Regions from separate parts of the Methylovirgula sp. genome, predicted to be linked through region 2. Evidence: predicted binding sites of a transcription regulator. Region 2 holds the regulator's gene; the other holds the start of a gene.
The links. Region 2 encodes PhoB, which activates phosphate uptake and scavenging genes when phosphate is short. Its sites were predicted from a motif close to TGTCATNNANCTGTCAT; they were not measured.
Positions count from the first base shown of each region.

Region 1: a site for PhoB is predicted at 1,970-1,986, ahead of WDN02_RS15780 (inorganic phosphate transporter). Genes of this name have one in related genera too.

Region 1 is NZ_JBBCGP010000001.1:3,233,652-3,241,276, forward strand. Features, by position in the region: gene WDN02_RS15755 (PBP1A family penicillin-binding protein) at 1-50, shown strand, start outside; gene WDN02_RS15760 (DUF1214 domain-containing protein) at 70-645, shown strand; gene WDN02_RS15765 (hypothetical protein) at 642-1,244, shown strand; gene WDN02_RS15770 (hypothetical protein) at 1,241-1,438, opposite strand; gene WDN02_RS15775 (DUF1491 family protein) at 1,594-1,935, opposite strand; gene WDN02_RS15780 (inorganic phosphate transporter) at 2,108-3,649, shown strand; gene WDN02_RS15785 (M20/M25/M40 family metallo-hydrolase) at 3,779-5,164, shown strand; gene WDN02_RS15790 (formate--tetrahydrofolate ligase) at 5,356-7,041, shown strand; partial or broken gene WDN02_RS15795 (protoglobin domain-containing protein) at 7,450-7,625, shown strand, end outside.
Region 2 is NZ_JBBCGP010000001.1:1,344,048-1,351,672, forward strand. Features, by position in the region: gene pstA (phosphate ABC transporter permease PstA) at 1-422, shown strand, start outside; gene pstB (phosphate ABC transporter ATP-binding protein PstB) at 419-1,228, shown strand; gene phoU (phosphate signaling complex protein PhoU) at 1,256-1,969, shown strand; gene phoB (phosphate regulon transcriptional regulator PhoB) at 1,977-2,765, shown strand; gene WDN02_RS06625 (hypothetical protein) at 2,818-2,979, opposite strand; gene WDN02_RS06630 (autotransporter domain-containing protein) at 3,211-5,895, shown strand; gene WDN02_RS06635 (GcrA family cell cycle regulator) at 5,969-6,481, opposite strand; gene WDN02_RS06640 (aspartate aminotransferase family protein) at 6,943-7,625, shown strand, end outside.

The sequences.
Region 1 (7,625 bases), 1.9 Mb from region 2:
CGGCGCATAACGTCGCGAGCAACCGGCAGGATGGACCTGCGCCGCAATGAGTGCTGAAGGCCTGGTGCGTTGACTCTCATCAAATTCATTCTCACCGTCCTTGTCGGCACATTGCTCGGCTTCCTCATCACCGCGCGCGTGCTCGATCGTGGCATCGGTTTCGATACGGCCCGCGCCGGCCCCTGGCTTGGCCAGCCAAAAGCGGGAACCATGGATATCGATCCCTATGCCCATGCGATCATTGCCCGCACGGCCGAGTTGCCGCTCGGCAGCGCCGAAGGCCTCAGCTTCATTGCGCGCACCGATAGCGAGGATGCGCCGCTGCGGCCTGAATGCGATTACACAATCAGCGGCACGGTCCCACCAACGCGTTACTGGACTTTGACGATCGTATCGCCAAAGGGATTTTTGATTTCCAACCAGCCGCAAAAATTCGGCTTCACGTCGCGGGAGGTCGTTCGTGCAGCGGACGGGACGTTCGCTATCGACGTCAGCCGCCAGGCACGGCCCGGCAATTGGCTGCCCGTCGGCGACACCAGGCGCTTCGCTCTGATGCTTCGTCTCTATGATACGCTGCTTGACTTCGGCACGACAAAAGTCGAGGCGGCGGCACTGCCGAAAATCCAGCGTGGCAGGTGCTCATGAGCCTGGGTGACCGCTTCTTCAGCTTGCTGCTTTATTTGGCCGGCGTTCTCTGCGTCGCAGGCCTTGTTCATATCGTCTCGATATTGATGATGCCGCATGTCGCTGCGCATGACGCTTATCAGCGTTTCGCTACGCTGGCGAAACCGGGCAAGACGACGCTCTTGCCGCAGGCGCAGCCTGGTCATGAAATTGAACCGTTCGCGGATCCGGCCTTGGCGCAAGCTGTGTGCCTTTACGACCTTTCCGACGGGCCGCTGCATGTTCACGCCGATCTTCCCGACAACCGTTTGCTGACGATGTCGTTTCGCACGCGAACCGGAGAGGTTTTTTATTCGATGACCGATCGTGCCTCACTGCACGGAACGATCGACGTCACCATCATGACGCAGGCAGAACTCGACGCCGCGCAGCAAGACGATGAAGATAATGACGACGATGAAAATGATCAGCCGTTGAAGGAATTGCGCCTCGTCGCCCCGGACGCCAAGGGCTTCGTCCTGATCAACGCTCTTTCGGCCTATCCGAGCGAACGCGCTGAGGCCGAGGCGGAAGTCAAATCGGTCGCCTGCGCCCCCGAAACAATTGCGCAAGACAATTAATGCGGCGCCTGCTCGCGCTGGGCGACACTTTTGCGCTTTGTGTCCATGCGATCGGATCGAATGGCGGCCTCGTGATAAGTCTCTGTGCGAATGTAACGCACACCCGTAAAGAAGAGAATTTCCGCCTCCTCGCCGCGCGGCGCTGCGCTGCGCGCAACGCGCGTTTGCGCCCTAAAAGCTAACAGCTCGCCCATGGTTTGACCTCCACGCGGCCCTGCGTCCGTCCCTATTCTCCGCATCACGCCGAGCCCGTGAGGACAAGCGTCACCCCGGGTTGGTTAATGCTTTCTCAACGGATTTTAAAAGATTGGAAAGAAAAGCGCGGCGTGGCTCCGGCGCTACAAAGGCATCAGGACGCGTCTGCGAGATCGAGAAAATTGCGGCCGAGGCGATCTTCGACTTCGACGATCCAAAGATCGACATCGAAGTCGATTTCGCGTTTAAGCCGCGCTTCAATGGCGCCGGGATCGAGCCATTCTTCTTTATGAAGCCGGGTAAAAAGGCGCACGCCGTCATCAACTTCGCTCGGCGGTGCTGGGCCAAACAGAGCGGCCTGTCCATCAAGCCTGTCGATCTTTACGAATATGGTGCCGGCTTCCGCCGCGCCCCGTCGGCGTAAGTAGGCGGGTGCGCCTTCTACGCCGCAGCGCCGCAAATACGCGGCAATCCAGATATCGCTTCGCAATCGCATTAAACTGGACCCATATCGCCCGCATCCCCAACTTTGTCACAAAACTGCAATGCACTTCGGTTTGGTTAGCGCCGCCGTTTGGAGGATGCGCGCCATGACTTCCCTTTCATCTATTGATACCGCCCCGCAAGAGACGCGAGGTCCTGCCCCGAAACTCGATCATCCGATCGATATGAAGGCTGTGATTGTTTTTCTTACGATTATTGGCTGCGGACTGCTGTTCGCCGCTTTTAGTGTGCATAATGACGTCGAAGCGACCGGGACGGTCGTCAAAAGTGTCCTGCCTTACCTCCTCCTTGGCGTCGCTTTGGTGATTGCCCTTGGGTTCGAATTCGTCAACGGCTTCCACGATACCGCCAATGCCGTCGCCACCGTCATCTATACCCGCTCGCTGCCGGCGCAGGTCGCCGTGGTGTGGTCGGGCACCTTCAACTTCCTTGGCGTTCTGACCTCGACCGGTGCCGTTGCCTTCGGCATCGTCTCGTTGCTGCCAGTGGAGTTGATCCTCCAGGTCGGCTCAGAAGCGGGTTTCGCCATGGTGTTCGCCATGTTGATCGCCGCGATCATCTGGAACCTCGGCACCTGGTGGCTCGGCCTCCCGGCGTCGAGCTCCCACACGTTGATCGGCTCGATCATTGGCGTCGGCGTTGCTAACGCACTTATGCGTGGCCGTGACGGCACCTCGGGCGTGGATTGGGGCAAGGCGACCGAAATCGGCTATGCGCTGCTCCTGTCGCCGCTGGTTGGCTTTGCCCTTTCAGCGCTTCTGCTGCTGATCTTCAAGACTCTCATCAAGAATCCGGATCTCTTCAAAGAACCGAAGGGCGATCAGCCGCCGCCGGCCTGGATCCGCGGTCTTCTGGTTCTGACCTGCACCGGCGTTTCGTTCGCGCACGGTTCGAACGACGGTCAGAAGGGCATGGGCCTTATCATGCTGATCCTGATCGGCACGGTGCCGACAGCCTACGCACTTAACCGCGCTGTGCCTCCGCATCACATCCAGACGTTTGTCGCCACCTCGGAAGCGGCGTCAAAAGTCGTCAATTCGAAGGCGAGTGGCTACAACATCATCGGCGATCCCCGCCCCGCGGTGACCGCCTATGTCTCCCAGCATCAGCTCAACGAGGGCACTTATCCGTCGCTCGCCGCGCTGATCCAGGACATCGCCAAACAGGTGCAGACCTACGGCTCGCTTGCCAAAGTGCCGGCAAACCAGGTTTCGAACACCCGCAACGACATGTACCTGACCTCGGAAGCGATTCGCGTTCTGAGCAAAGACAAAGCGAGCTCCCTTTCAGCGAGCGACGTGAAAACGCTGACCGCCTATAAGAAGGAACTCGATCTCTCGACGAAGTTCATCCCGATCTGGGTGAAGATCTGCGTCGCCTTGGCGCTCGGCCTCGGCACGATGATCGGCTGGAAGCGCATCGTCGTTACCGTCGGCGAAAAAATCGGCAAGGAGCATCTGAACTATGGTCAGGGCGCCGCCGCCGAAATCGTCGCGATGGGTACGATCTTCGCGGCCGACAACTTCGGTCTCCCGGTCTCGACCACCCACGTCCTCTCGTCCGGCATTGCCGGCACGATGGCGGCGAATGGCTCGGGGCTCCAACTTGCGACACTGCGCAATATCGCCCTCGCTTGGGTGCTGACCCTGCCTTGCGCGATCACGCTCTCCGCCACGCTCTACTGGATCTTCCGCCACATCTTCTGATCGGAAGTTCTTTTTGAGCAGAGAGGCCGGCCCTGCCCCCAGGGCCGGCCTTTTGTTTGGGCGGCAGGACTTGCCGCTCCGACGCCAAGCGGTTAAGCCAGCCGGCATCCCACACCTTACGGAGGCCGCATGGCTCAGCTCGATGCCGCGCTGGCGAAAATCGATGCGAATTTGGACGCGGCGTTGCAGCGCCTTTTCGCCCTTGTCTCGATCCCATCGATCTCGACCGATCCGGCCTACGCCGGGGACTGCCAAAATGCGGCGGAATGGCTGAAAGACGAATTGCACAGCCTCGGGTTTGAAGCCTCTGTGCGGCCGACCGCCGGACGGCCAATGGTCATCGCCAAGGCGAAAGCCCGGCGCGCCAACGCGCCGCATGTACTGTTCTATGGGCATTACGACGTCCAGCCGTCCGACCCGCTCGATCTCTGGAAGACCCCGCCCTTCGAGCCGCGCCTTGCCGACGCGCCGACAGGCACCCAGATCGTCGGCCGCGGCACCTCTGACGACAAGGGCCAGTTGATGACCTTCGTCGAGGCGTGTCGGGCGTTGAAAGAAACCGGCGATTTCCCTTGCGACATAACCATTCTCTTGGAGGGTGAAGAGGAATCAGGTTCGCACTCGTTGCCCGCCTTCCTCGCGGAGAATAGGGATGAACTCCGCGCCGACGTCGCGCTGATCTGCGATACGAGCATGCTTGATCGCGCCACGCCGGCCATCACCACCATGTTGCGTGGAATCGTGACGCAGGAAGTCGTCATCAAGGGCGCGGATCGCGACCTTCATTCCGGTCTGTTCGGCGGCGCGGCGGTCAATCCGGTCCATGTGCTGACGAAAATCATCGCCGATCTGCACGACGAAAATGGCCGCGTCACCCTGCCCGGCTTTTACGATGGCGTCGCCGAATTGCCGGCGGAGATCGCCGCGCAATGGCGCGAGATTGGCTTCGACGGCGCGCAATTCCTCAAGGATGTCGGTCTTTCCGTTCCGGTGGGCGAGAAAGGCCGCAGCGTGCTCGAAATGATCTGGGCGCGACCGACCTGCGAGATCAACGGCATCATCGGCGGTTATACCGGCAAGGGATTCAAGACGGTGCTCCCGGCGCAGGCCAGCGCCAAAATCTCCTTCCGTCTCGTCGGTGCCCAGGACCCCGAGAAGATCGCCGCGAACTTCCGCGCTTTCGTCAAGGCGCATCTGCCGGCCGATTGCCACGCCGAGTTCATGGCGCATGGCGGCTCCGCGGCGCTGCAATTGCCGTTCGACTCGGCGCCGCTCACGCGTGCCCGTGCGGCGTTGCACGACGAATGGGGCAAGGAGCCGGTGCTGATCGGCTCGGGCGGCTCGATCCCGATCGTCGGCGCGTTCAAACGCGACCTCGGCATGGAAAGCCTGATGATCGGCTTCGGCCTCGAAGACGATCGTATCCATTCGCCGAACGAGAAGTACGAGCTTTCATCATTTCATAAGGGCGCGCGAAGCTGGGCGCGGATATTGACGGCGCTCGGCGCGGCATAAGTCAGCGCGCTCAAAATGCTGCACTGCCCGCGCCGTTGGTGCGGCGCGGAAGCGCACTCTGCGTCAAACTGGGCATTGACCTTTTGGCGCGTTGACGGCAGGACCACGCTTCGCCCAAGAAGGCTTATAAGTTTCCGCCATCAACAACTTGCGCGGCGTCAACCAGCGCGAGACCGAACCCGAGGACCGCCATGGCCACCGATATTGAAATCGCCCGCGCTGCCAAGCTCGAACCTATCCTGAAGATTGCCGAGAAGATCGGCATTCCGGCTGAGGCGGTCGAGCCCTACGGCACGAAGATCGGCAAGGTCGATCTCGGCTTCTTGGCCGAGGCGCAGGAACGCGCCAAAAGCCGCGCGAAATCGAAGCTCATCCTCGTCACCGCCATCAACCCGACGGCGGCCGGCGAAGGCAAGACAACGACCTCGGTTGGCCTCGCCGATGCGTTGCGCCATGTCGGCAAGAAGAGCGTCGTTGCCCTGCGTGAACCCTCGCTCGGCCCGTGCTTCGGCATGAAGGGCGGTGCCGCCGGCGGCGGCTATGCCCAGGTCGTGCCGATGGAGGCGATCAACCTACATTTCACCGGCGATTTCCACGCCATCTCCGCCGCGCACAATCTGCTCGCGGCGATGATCGACAATCACATCTATTGGGGCAATCAGCCGGCGATCGACTCACGCCGCGTTGCGCTGCGCCGTGTGGTGGATATGAACGACCGCGCGCTGCGCGAGATCATCGTCTCGCTCGGCGGTGTCGCCAACGGCTATCCGCGCGAAAACGGTTTCGACATCACCGTTGCCTCGGAAGTGATGGCGATCTTCTGCCTCGCCCGCAATCTCGCCGATCTGCAAGATCGGTTGGGTAAGATTGTCGTCGCCTATGGTCCGGATAAAAAGCCGATCACCGCGGAAGACTTGAAAGCCGCGGGCGCGATGACCGTTCTGCTCAAGGACGCGCTGATGCCGAACCTGGTGCAGACGCTGGAAGGCACGCCGGCGTTCATTCACGGCGGTCCCTTTGCCAATATCGCGCATGGCTGCAATTCGGTGATCGCGACGACGGCGGGACTCGCGCTCGCCGATTACACGGTGACGGAAGCGGGCTTCGGCGCCGACCTTGGCGCGGAAAAATTCATGGACATCAAGTGCCGCAAGGCAGGCCTCGCACCATCCGCCGCCGTCATCGTTGCGACGCTCCGCGCGCTCAAGGCGCAGGGCGGCGTCGTCAAAGCCGATCTCGGCAAGGAGAACCATGCGGCGGTGAAGGCCGGCCTCGCCAACCTCGGCCGCCATGTCGCCAATGTGCGCAAGTTCGGTCTGCCGGTCGTCGTCGCGATCAACCATTTCGGCGGCGATCACGAGGATGAACTCGAGATCATCGCCAAGACCTCGCGCGACGAGTTCGGCGCCGAGGCGATCGTCTGCAAACATTGGGCGGAAGGCGGCAAGGGCGCGGTCAAGCTCGCCGAGAAGGTTATCGAGCTCGCCGAATCCGGCAAAGCCAACTTCCAGGTGCTTTATCCCGACGACCTCTCGCTCACCGAGAAGATGCGTAAGATCGCGCAGGATATCTATGGCGCGAAGGATATTTCGATTGAGCCCGCGGCCAAGAAGCAGATCGCCGACATTGAGGCGCTCGGCTTCGGCCATTTGCCCGTCTGCGTGGCGAAGACGCAATATTCCTTCTCGACCGATCCGACCAAGCTCGGCGCACCGACCGGCTTTACCGTTCCGGTGCGCGAAGTGCGGCTCTCGGCTGGTGCTGGTTTCGTCGTGATGATCACAGGCGAAATCATGACCATGCCCGGCCTGCCGAAAGTGCCGGCAGCGGTGAACATCCGGCTCGACGACAAGGGCCAGATCGAAGGGCTATTCTAAGGCGCTAAGACCTGCGATGGAATTGCCGCGCAGCCGCAACCATCGATCTAAAATTTCCAAGTTGAGCAGATGCGAGACATCGCATCTGCTCAAGGCTGTCGCGCGGGCGCGGGTGCAAAAGCGCCATTACGCTCCTAAGAGTCTGCAACTTTTCGCAATCATGCTCCAGGTCAATCCGCCTGACGATTCCCGCAGTCTTTTGCAGCGCTCTTCACGACGTTCGATGTCACCAAGTTTCAACTCTGCCGCGGATGTCTATATTTCTGGTTGTAAGTATTAATGAGAATTTAATGAGGTAAAAACGTTTCCAATACGAAAGATCTCCGACACAATATTGATCCTAATCAACAGCGGAACTCAATCCACGTCATATACAGGGCGAATCAATACATTGGAATCTGAGGCCCCATGTCTGAGTCCGCGTATAGCCTGGATGGTTTGAGTGAACGTCTCGATTTTCTGGGGCTCGACGAGGGGATACGCACAGCGCTCCGGGACTTGAGGCCTGTTCTCGCGCAGGCCATCCGCCCCGCCCTGAACACCTTCTATGATAAGGTCCGCGCCACGCCGCATATGCGGGCTTT
Region 2 (7,625 bases):
CGGTGGCGCTCGCTGTCATCGTGATCCCGATCGTCGTGCGCACCACCGAGAACATGCTACTTCTCGTCCCGGGCTCTCTGCGCGAGGCGGCGAGCGCACTGGGTCTGCCGCGCTCAACCGTCGTGCAACGGATCGCTTACAAGGCTGCGCAGGCGGGACTGATCACCGGCGTTCTCCTCGCGATCGCCCGCGTCAGCGGCGAGACGGCACCATTGCTTTTTACGGCGCTGAATAACCAATTCTTCTCGACCGACCTCAATGCGCCGATGGCGAGCCTGCCATCGATCATCTTCCAATTCGCGATGAGCCCCTACAAAGGCTGGCAGAGCCTCGCCTGGACAGGCGCGCTCCTCATCACGCTTACCGTGCTCGGATTGTCGATCCTGGCGCGGACTCTCAGTTCGCAAGGACGTACACGATGACGACCGCAGGCCCTTCCGTAGTGGCAGCGACCACGCCGGTGAAAAAGGCTCTTCCGACGAAGATCGACGTGAAGAATCTGCAATTCTATTATGGCGCGCACCATGCGGTGAAGAACGTCAATCTCCCGCTCTACAGCAATAAGGTCACGGCGCTCATCGGGCCGTCCGGCTGCGGCAAGTCAACCTTGCTGCGCGTGTTGAACCGCATGTACGATCTTTATCCTGGCCAGCGGGCCGAGGGCGAGGTTTTACTCGACGGCACGAATATTCTCTCGCCATCGCAGGATCTGAACTTGCTGCGCTCGCGTGTCGGCATGGTATTCCAGAAGCCGACGCCCTTCCCGATGTCGATCTTCGACAATATCGCTTTCGGCGTTAAGCTTTACGAGCGCGTGTCACGCGCCGATCTCGAAGGACGGGTGGAAACGGCGTTGCGCGGCGCCGCGCTTTGGGAAGAGGTCAAGGACAAGCTCAACGCCAGCGGCCTGTCGCTCTCCGGCGGTCAGCAGCAGCGCCTGTGCATCGCCCGCACCGTCGCCATCCACCCGGAAGTTATCCTTTTCGACGAGCCCTGCTCGGCGCTCGATCCGATTTCCACCGCGAAAGTGGAAGAGTTGATTGACGAACTGAAAGATAAGTACACGATCGCCATCGTCACGCATAACATGCAGCAGGCGGTTCGCGTCTCCGAACACACGGCCTTCATGTATCTCGGCGAGCTCGTCGAGTTTGGACTGACGCATCAAATCTTCACCGCGCCCGAAAACCAGCGGACGCAGAATTACGTCACCGGCCGCTTCGGCTGAGGTTTCCGGTTTCAGGACCCTATTGCCATGACCGATCATACCGTCAGAGCCTACGACGACGAGCTCGAAGCCCTTGGCCGCAAGATCGCGGAAATGGGCGGCATCGCCGAGCAAATGCTGAGCAATGCGATGGATGCGCTCGCGACGCTTGATTCCGATCTTGCGCGCGTGACGATCTCAATGGATTTGCGGCTCGACGTGCTGCAACGCGACGTGGAAGAGCAGGCGATCCTGACGATTGCCAAGCGCCAGCCGCTGGCGGCGGATTTGCGCGAGATCGTCGCGGCGATCCGTATTTCCGGCGATCTCGAACGCGTCGGCGATCTGGCCAAGAATATCGCGAAGCGGGCGTTGAAGCTGTCTGGTGAGACGCGGCTCCCCCGCGCCATAGTCGGCCTGAAGTCGATGCATGAGGCGGCCGCGATGCTGTTGAAGGACGCGCTCGATGCTTATGCACTGCGCGATGTTGAACGCGCGCGCATGGTCTGGACGCACGATGTAGAACTTGATGCGCTAGAAGATTCGGTTTTCCGCGACCTGCTGACGTTCATGATGGAAGACCCGCGCAATATCTCGTTCTGCGCGCATCTCCTCTTCTGCTCCAAGAACATCGAGCGGATTGGCGACCATTCCACCAATATCGCGGAAACAGTTGTCTATTTGGTCACCGGAGAAAGTCTGCCGATGGATCGGCCGAAAGGCCCCTCGCCCGCGGCCGATTATCTGCCCATGCCGAAGTGAGTCCTAGATGAACGATCAGATCGTCTCAGTTCCGGATGCGCGCTCGCAGCAAGACGTGCGAACCGCGCCGCCCCGGGTCAATTCCGCCGCCGTCGCGCCGCCGCGTATTCTTGTCGTGGAGGATGAGGCCGCGCTCAGCCTGTTGTTGAGCTATAATCTCGAAGCCGAGGGCTTCATCGTCGAGCGTGTCGAGCGCGGTGACGAAGCGGAGTTGCGGCTGGTCGAGTCGCCGCCCGATCTCGTCATCCTCGATTGGATGCTGCCTGGCGTCTCAGGGCTCGAAATCTGCCGGCGCATGCGGGCACGCGATGCAACGCGCAGCCTTCCAGTCATCATGCTGACAGCGCGCGGCGACGAGAGCGAGCGGGTGCGCGGTCTCTCGATCGGCGCGGACGATTATATCGTCAAGCCATTCTCGGTTCCCGAGCTGATGGCGCGCGTACGCGCCTTACTGCGCCGCGCCCGTCCGGATCGTGTCGCAGCGCTGCTTATTGCAGGCGATCTTGCGCTCGATCGGGAAAATTGGCGCGTCAGCCGCGGCGATCGGAACGTCCATCTTGGACCGACCGAATTCCGCCTGCTCGAATATCTGATGGCCAAACCCGGCCGCGTCTTCTCGCGCGCGCAATTACTGGATTCGATCTGGGGTTTTTCGGCCGAGATCGACGAGCGCACCGTCGACGTTCATGTCGGCCGGCTGCGCAAGGCGTTGTCGCTGGTCGGCGAGCGCGATCCGATCCGCACGATCCGCGGCGCCGGCTATTCCTTCGACGAGACGTTCGGCAAGACCGAATAGGATTGCAGGTCGATACTGTGGCCGACGCTCGGCCACCCCCGCCTTGCATAGATCATCGCAGCTTAACGGCCACCGTGGTTTCCGTGTTACGCGCTGCGGATTTCGAACCGGGACCCTTCTGCAAATAGAGCGCGGCCCAGGTTTCCGCGCGGCGGCCAGCGATACGGGCACGCTGGCGGCGGCCTTTTGCTGCGATCGATGGGTCCGCATTCATTGTTGCTCCTCGACCATGCGCAGAAGCACGTGGATTCTTTATACGTGAGTGTGTTCGCCGTGTAACAGAATTCCGAAAAGCGTCCGCGTTCTCATTAATAACGGCGTTGTGAACCCAGCTCGTATTGTGCCGCTCACGTCAAAAGCTACGCTGGCCCGTGCGGCTTAAAATATATTTCCACGCCGTGATCGGACACCGGCCGCGCAGCGCATTATTGTTCGGGGATCTCTTGTGACCAAAGCCGTTTTCGCCGCCACGCTGATTCTGGTGTTTGCCGGAACGTTCACAGTGGCTATGCCGGCGCAAAGCTTCGCGCAGGTGACTGGCGGCGATGGTGCTACCGTCGCCACCGACGGCGGCGGCGGTGGTGGTGGTGGCTTCGGCGGCGGCAGTGGTGGCAGCGGCGCTCATGGCGGCGCCAACGGCGGCAATGGGACGGGTGGTCAAGGGTTGGGCCAGGGTGGCGGCGGCGCCGGTGTCGGCGGCGGCGGCGGCGGCGACAATGCCGGCTCTCCTGGGAGCGGGACGATTGATGTACTGACGAATACGGGCACCATCCAGGGCGGTGCGGCCACCTTCGCCGGCGGCGGCGGTGGCGCGGGTATTGGCGGTGGCGGCGGTGCAGGCGCCGGCGGTAACAGCGGCGGTGCCGCCGGCTTTACGATTACCAGTTCCACGATCATCAATTCCGGTATCATCGCCGGCGGCGATGGCGGCACCGACATTGGCGAAGACGGTAGTGGTGGCGGTGCAGGTATTGGCAGCGGCGGTAATGGCTTCAGAGGCGGCGCCATTGGTGGTGGTGACAACGCTGGCGGCGCTGGGCTCAATGGTCTCACAATTATCAATTCGGGGACGATTGAGGGCGGTAACGGCGGGGCTGGGACTGACAGCGCTGGTGCTGGCGGTGCCGGCATTGACGGCAGCGGGCTGACCGTCACCAATTCAGGTACAATCTCCGGCGGATTCGCCGATGGCGGCTCGGGGACGCAGGCCGACGCGATCGAATTCACCGGCGGCGCCAACGAAATTTCACTCTCCGGCGCATGGCATCTGAACGGCGGCATCGCGCTCGATACGACCAGCACGAACGTCACGTTCGTGCAGAGCTCTGCGGTAACTCTTGCCAACACAATCAGCGGACTAGGCGCTATTGTGCAGGATGGGCCGGGGACGCTGACGCTGACCGGTGCCAATACCTATAGCGGCGCAACGACGGTGAACGGCGGAACGCTGGAGGTGACGGGTTCGATTACCAGCAGCGATGTGACCGTCAACAATGGTGGCACGCTGGATGTGACGGGCTCGGTCTTCGATCCGACGATCAATTCTGGCGGGACACTGACAGGCACGGGTTCGGTCGGCGCGACGACGGTTAATTCCGGCGGCATTTTTGCGCCGGGCGATGGCACGCCGGGGTCGTCGGAGACGATCAACGGCAATTTGACGCTGGCGTCGGGCTCGACCTATCAGATCTATCTCAATCCGACGACATCGAGCCTCGCCAACGTCAGCGGCACGGCCGCGCTCGGCGGCACGGTGCAGGCAAACTTCGCCTCGGGCAGCTATATCTCCAAGACCTATACGATCCTGACCTCGGCGGGCGGCCTCAACGGCACGACCTTCTCCGGCGTGACCAACGTCGATCTCCCAGCGAACTTTACCGACTCGCTGAGCTATGATGCCAACGATGCCTATCTCAATCTCGTGCTGAACTATGTCCCGCCTAGCGCGCCGACTTACACCGCGCTCAACCGCAATCAGCAGAATGTCGCCACTGCGCTGGTCAATTCCTTCAACACCAACGGCGGCATTCCGACGAAGTTCGGCGCCCTGCCGGGCGCCGCTCTCTCGCAGATCGATGGCGAAGGCAATACGGGCGCGGAACATGCGGCGTTTCAGCTGGAAGGCCAGTTCCTGAACGTGATGCTCGATCCCTTTGTTGACGGGCGCGCCGGCGGCGGCGGCGAAGGTTTCAGCGCTTCGGCCGCAGGCACGCAAGGCCGTGAATCGGGCATGCTCGCTTATGCCGACGGTCAGACACTCCCAATCCTCAAGGGGCCCCCACCTGCGCCGATCTACACGCCGCGCTGGAGCGCCTGGGGCGCGGCTTACGGCGGGGTCAGCAACACCGACGGCAATGCCGCGACGGGCTCAAACCGGCTCAATGCCAATACGTTCGGCTTTGCTGGCGGCATGGATTATCATGTCTCGCCCGAGACGCTCTTCGGCTTTGCGCTCGCTGGCGGCGGCACCAACTGGAACCTCGCTAGTGTCAGTGGCAGCGGCCGCAGCACGGCGCTGCAGGCGGGCGTCTATGCGATCACCCATGCGGGTCCGCTCTATGGTGCCGCCGACTTCGGCTTCACCAACAATTGGTTCGACACCGACCGCACCGCGCTGGGCGATCAATTGCAGGCGAATTTCGGCGGCCAGAGCTACGGCGGCCGGCTCGAGGGCGGTTATCACCTCAGCAATCTGCCCATCGGCGTGACGCCCTATGCCGCGGTTCAGGCGCAGGAATTCGTCACGCCGGGCTACAGTGAAAACGACATCACCGGCGGCGGCTTCGGTCTCTCCTACAATGCGATGAGCGCCAGCGATGTGCGCACCGAGATCGGCTCACGCTTCGAGGAGGTCACGTCGCTCGACAATATGCCCCTAGCGCTGCGTGGAAAACTCGCCTGGGCGCATGATTTCGTCAGCAATCCATCGCTCAGCACGGCGTTTGAATCGCTGCCGGGCACGAGCTTCATCGTCAATGGCGCGCCGATTCCGCATAATTCGGCGCTGGTCTCCGCTGGCGCCGAATTGTTCCTCGCGCCGCATTGGTCGGTGCTCGCCAAATTCGATGGCGAATTCGCTGGTAATTCGCAAACCTATGGCGGAACCGGAACACTGCAATATACGTGGTAAAGCTCCACGGATTGCTTCGCGGGAGTTTGCCGCCGGCCGGACGTAGTCCGACCGATTGGCCTTGCGACGCTGATCAGGCCGATTGCAGGCGCCGGCGGCGATCCTGCACCGGCTGGTAGGCGATGCGGGCGTGATAGCTGCAATAGGGCCCGCTCTGATTGGCGCCCTTCTTGCCGCCGCAGAAGCGGAACTCGCCGGAGGATGGATCGCCCATCGGCCAACGGCACATGGATTCCTTCAGCTCCATGATTGTGACCATTTCGGACATCGGGATCACGACATCCTCCTCCCGCGGTGCCGGGAGATGCGCTTCGATCGGCTGCGATTTGAGCGCGAGCGCCGTATTCCCGCGCATCATCGGCGCGCTCATACGCTGGTGGACGACTGGCCGCGCCGTCTTCACCTTGGGCCGGACAGAGGCCGGAACCGCCGCCTTGACCCGCCCGGACATGCCGAGCCGGTGGACTTTGCCAATGACGGCATTGCGGCTGATGCCGTTTGCTAGTTCGCGCGCGATCTGGCTGGCGCTGAGCCCTTCGAGCCAGAGCTTACGCAGGAGCTCAATTCGTTCATCGGTCCAGGACATTCAGTCCTCCTCGATTTTGATCGGAAAGTTTGGCTGAACGCGATTGACGCAATCCGGCGCTCCTAAAGCGACGGGCGGAATCCGGAATCGACGCAGCGCCGGAAAACCGGCGTCGTACAAGAAGTTATGCATTTGAAAGGCCCGCCGCACGAGATGTCGTAGTCGACCTCTGGGAAGCTACACTAGCCGTTGAATCTTGCGCAAGAGTCGCCATGTCTTGCCGCACAACGTTTTCAACAAGCGTCCAGGTCGGACGGGCGCCCGCGTCATTGTGACTCGGGGCTGGTGGCGCGAAAGATCGCCGTTTGTGGTTGGGGCGATGATTTGACCGCTGTGCGCGGGCCCCGTAAAATACAAATTCGTGTTGCCGCTCCCCCGGGGCGGCACTTTTCTTTGGGAGATCGCCCAATCCGGCGTCACGGGCAGGACCGCGCACCGGATTCTTTGCTGGAGCTTTTGCCGTGGCCTCGTCGCTTCTACCCACCTATGCGCGCTTCAATCTCGCTTTCGAGCGGGGAGAGGGCGCCTGGCTCTATGCGACGAACGGCGAGAAATATCTCGATTTCGGTGCTGGTATCGCTGTTGTAAGTGTGGGCCATTCGCATCCGCATCTCGTCAAGGCTTTGACGGAGCAGGGCGAGAAGCTCTGGCACGTGTCCAATCTTTTCGAGATTCCGCAGGCGGAACGGCTGGGCGCGCGGCTTGCCGCGGAAAGCTTCGCCGATCTGGTGTTCTTTACCAATTCCGGCACCGAGGCGATGGAAGGCGCGATCAAGACGGCGCGTCGCCACCAATTCGTCAGCGGCCATCCGGAGCGCTATCGGATCATCAGCTTCCTGGGCGCCTTTCACGGCCGCACGCTCGCGGCAGTGGCCGCCGGTGGCAATCCAAAATATCTCGAAGGCTTCGGGCCGCCACATGAGGGTTTCGATCCCGTCCCCTTCGGCGACCTCGCGGCGGTGAAGGCTGCGATCACGTCGCAGACGGCAGCGATCCTCATCGAGCCGATACAAGGCGAGGGCGGCGTCCGCGTCGCGACACCGGAATTCCTCGAAGCCTTGCGCGCGCTCTGCGATGGGCACGGGCTTTTGCTCATCCTAGACGAAGTGCAAAGCGGCATGGGTCGCACCGGCAAACTCTTTGC